DNA from 2 places in the Colwellia sp. BRX8-7 genome. Region 1 is predicted to be linked to the other one. Evidence: predicted binding sites of a transcription regulator. Region 1 holds the regulator's gene; the other holds the start of a gene.

What was found. Region 1 encodes FNR, which switches genes on or off when oxygen is low (the NO sensors DNR and NnrR bind a similar motif). Its sites were predicted from a motif close to TTGATCTAGATCAA; they were not measured.
Region 2: H4J57_RS16350 (nitrous oxide reductase family maturation protein NosD) is a predicted target of FNR. The motif match lies at 995-1,008, and genes of this name have one in related genera.

Annotation. Positions count from the first base shown of each region.
Region 1 is NZ_JACGVP010000021.1:39,601-41,814, reverse strand. Features, by position in the region: gene uspE (universal stress protein UspE) at 1-806, opposite strand, end outside; gene fnr (fumarate/nitrate reduction transcriptional regulator Fnr) at 956-1,675, opposite strand; gene H4J57_RS17355 (sulfite exporter TauE/SafE family protein) at 1,714-2,214, opposite strand, start outside.
Region 2 is NZ_JACGVP010000018.1:44,944-47,157, forward strand. Features, by position in the region: gene nosZ (TAT-dependent nitrous-oxide reductase) at 1-945, shown strand, start outside; gene H4J57_RS16350 (nitrous oxide reductase family maturation protein NosD) at 1,095-2,214, shown strand, end outside.

The DNA.
Region 1 (2,214 bases):
GTACCTAACACAACTAATTCAGCATCAACGTGCTTAGAAATACTTTGAATAACATCTTCAGGTAAACCTTCTTTAACATGGGTATTTTTAAGCGGAATATTAAAGCTATTAGCATGGTCTTTCATCGCACTTTTGTGATGATTAAACATAGTGTCGTTATATTCAGAGGCGTTAAACTCTGGAATTTCAATGGCAATATTTACTGGCGTACCTGGATAAGAATTCACTAAATGGACATTAGCTTTAATCAGTGAAGAAAACACTATTGATTCTTGGGTTAACTTATTATTAAGCGCTTTGTGCTCATCATCATCGCTACCGATATTGAGTGCGGTAAGTAAATTACCATTGCTTGGCCAGCTATGGTCTTTAACCAGTAATACTGGGCAGGGACATTTCCTTAAGATATGCCAATCTGTTGGCGTAAAAATAACCGACTTTAGCTTGTCATGTTGATGGGTGCCTTTGATGACAATATCGAAGTTTTCAGCCAGTACTTTTTTTATGATCTTTTCAAATGGGCGATTATGCCAAATAATACAGGTATCTATGGTTATGTCTTGGTGATCAGTTTCTGAAATCTTTTCGTCTAACCATAGTTTACGATCATTAATAACCGATTGACGCATTGCTTCTCGCTCATCGCCAGAAAGCATGGTGGTCATTTCATAAGATAAATCATAAATGGTTAAAAATGCAGTGATCTGTCCGCCACTGTGTCGTGCTAATTCAATCGCACGTTTCAACGCTTTTTGATTTTCAGTGGTTGGATCAATAACGGCTAATATTTTTTTATACTTATCCATAATGTTTACTCCCTAGTTATTAAATAATATTAATAATAGACCATAATTAATAGATATTATTTGCTTTAAATCATAATATTTCAATAAAAAAAATGCTTAACATCTTTAATGTTAAGCATTTATCTATAATTATTTAAAAAAGCGATAAACTACAGTGAAGCACACTCGTTAAGTTTATCCATATTAAGTATTGTGATGAGTTTTCCATCAACTGTGATTAATTCATTTTTTTGAAAACGATTTAATAATCTACTGATGGTTTCAACCGTTAAACCAATATAATTACCAATGTCACTTCGCGTCATCGTTAGGCGAAAATCTGTTAGTGACATACCCCGTGCATGATAGCGACTGGCTAAGGTTGAAATAAAAGTTGCCAAGCGTTGTTCAGCATTTTTGCGGTTAAGTAGCGTTAACATTTCTTGATCTGCGCGGATTTCTGAACTCATCATGCGAAGAATTTGTTTTTTCAACTTAGGCATCGTATTCGATAATGAATCTAAAGTATTGTAAGGTATCTCACAGACCATAGATGTTTCTAAGGCTTTTGCAAAACTAGGATGCTCTGACTCAGCAATAGCATCAAAACCTAATAAATCACCCGCTAAATGAAAACCGGTAATTTGTTCTTCACCTTGTTCATTAACCGTAAATGTTTTGAATGTTCCAGAGCGAATAGCGTATAAAGCTTGCATTTTGTCGCCATCTTGGAAAATTTGTTCGCCTTTATGGATAGGGCGTTTACGGTCAATAATGCTGTCTAGTGTATCGAGTTCTTTATCATTTAAAGAGAAAGGTAAACACAGCTCGCTGATACTACAGTTTTGACAATGAATATGTTGAGATGTAGAACATGGCTTTTTATACATATTAACCTAAATGAGTTATCCCTAATTTATCGATCATATTAAAACAATTGCTGATATGCAAACATTAAACTGTATATTCCGTATGAAATTATCATTAGCGCCATTATTTTCTTGAATTTCGTGTTTGTTACCAACGACTTTATACCAAAAGAGCCAAGTGAAAGACTTAACAAGGCTGGTAAAGTACCTAAACCAAAACTGGTCATAATTAGGGCGCCACTGAGGGCACTTCCACTGGCTAAGGACCAAGTTAATGTTGAGTAGACTAAACCACAAGGTAACCATCCCCAGACTGCTCCTAATGCTAGCGCTTGTTTAGCATTATTAATGGGAATAAACCTTTTACTTAACGGGGATAGATAGCGCCAAAGGAACTTACCCATTTTTTCAACTTTTGATAGCCACATTAACCATTGGCCTAAATACAAGCCTAATAAAATTAAAAATACCGCTGCAAATAAGCGTAAAAAACCTAATGGAACGCCAATATTTTTTATTGCAATAGAACTACTAAATCCAACGATTGCCCCAATTAAGCT
Region 2 (2,214 bases), on a different contig from region 1:
AAATCACCACATGGTTTGAACACGTCACCTAATGGTGAGTATTTCATCGCTAACGGTAAATTATCACCGACCGTTTCAATCATCTCAATTAAAAAATTAGATGCATTATTCGCTGATGAAATTAAACCACGTGATACGATTATTGCGGAACCAGAATTAGGTTTAGGCCCACTTCATACCGCATTTGATAACAAAGGTAATGCGTACACAACATTATTTCTTGATAGCCAAATTGCTAAGTGGAATGTTCAAGACGCTATTGATGCCCACAATGGTAAGAAAGTGAACTATATTCGTCAAAAACTAGATGTTCATTATCAACCCGGTCACAACCATACAACAATGGGAGAAACACGTGATGCTGATGGTAAATGGTTAGTCTCTTTATGTAAGTTTTCTAAAGACAGATTTTTACCTGTTGGTCCTTTACGTCCAGAAAACGATCAATTAATTGACATTTCAGGTGACGAAATGAAAATTGTTCATGATGGACCTGCATTTGCTGAACCACATGATTGTATGATGGTACACCGCACTAAAATGAAACCATTAAAATTGTGGCCTCGTACGGATCCAATGTTTGCAGAAACAATTGCTATAGCAAAACGTGATGGCGTAGATGTGTACTCTGAAAACAAAATTATTCGTGATGGTAAAAAAGTACGCGTTTACATGACCTCAATCGCGCCAACTTACGGTATGACTGAATTTAAAGTGAAGTTAGGTGATGAAGTGACTGTTATCGTCACTAACCTCGACCAAGTCGAAGATGTAACCCACGGTTTTTGTATGACTGATCACGGCGCGCAAATGGAAATTGGTCCACAAGCAACTGCTTCTATTACTTTTATGGCGAATAAACCCGGTGTTTATTGGTATTACTGTAATTGGTTCTGTCATGCATTACACATGGAAATGCGCGGTCGTATGTTGGTTGAAGCTTAGTATTAAGTTAAGTACATTTTAGTTTTAATAGACTTAACGTTTAACGAAGTTAATCCAGATCAAGGGCATATCATTAAAAGGTGATATGCTTTTTTTACTTACAAATATTATTGATTTTTGGTGGTTTTCTCTTGGTAAAATGCAAATCAGTGTTTATATTTATTAGTGTGTTTTGTCTTTTTATTAAGCCGCTTTGCGCTGAAAATATTAAGCTGACGCCACAAGATAATTTACAACAACAGCTTGATAAAGCCGTTGATGGTGATGTTGTTATTCTTACTCCCGGTCGTTATTTAGGCAACTTCATTATTGAACATTCGATTACACTTTCAGCCCAGCGTGATGATTTAGGCAAAGTGATTATTGATGCGCAAGGTGATGGTCATGCTTTGCTACTGAAAAACTCTAACATCACCATAAAAAATCTCACCATAGTTAATTGGGGAAGTAACCTTACTGAGCAACATTCTGCTATTTATTCTGAAAAAAAATCCAGCCATATAGTGATTAAAAACAACAAGCTTAAAGGTGATGGCTTTGGTATTTGGTTACAAAAAAGCGAACACATAAAAGTCCTTAATAATACTGTTGAAGGTAATTTGAGCTTACGCTCAGCCGATAGAGGTAACGGTATTCAGCTTTCTATCGTGAAACATGCTGAAGTCCGAGGAAATGAAATATTTAACACCCGTGATGGGCTTTATATTATTTCTAGTCAAGAGAATATTTTAGAAAATAATACTCTGCACGACTTACGCTATGGCATTCATTATATGTATTCATACGACAATTCGGTAATTAATAATTTTGCTTATAACACGCGAGCTGGCTATGCGCTAATGAGCTCTAGGCGATTAATTATCAGCGGGAATACAACGATAGACAGTGAAGATTATGGTTTTTTATTTAATTATATAACACAGTCAACTATCAGCAATAATATTGTTAAACGTGTTTGGACAAAGCCTGAAAATAAAGTATTAGGCCGTGATGGTAAAGGGCTCTTTGTTTATAATTCAGGTTATAACACTTTAAAAAACAATCTTGTCGAAGGCGCTGAAATAGGCATTCATTTAACGGCTGGTTCAGAAAATATTAAAATTTACGGTAACAGTTTTATTAATAACCCGACACAAGTTAAGTACGTTTCCAATAAAAAGCAAGAGTGGAGCTTAGCGGGTAAAGGTAATTACTGGAGTAATTACCTCGGTTGGGATATGAATAACGATAACATTGGCGATGTTATGTTTGAACCAAACGATGGTATCG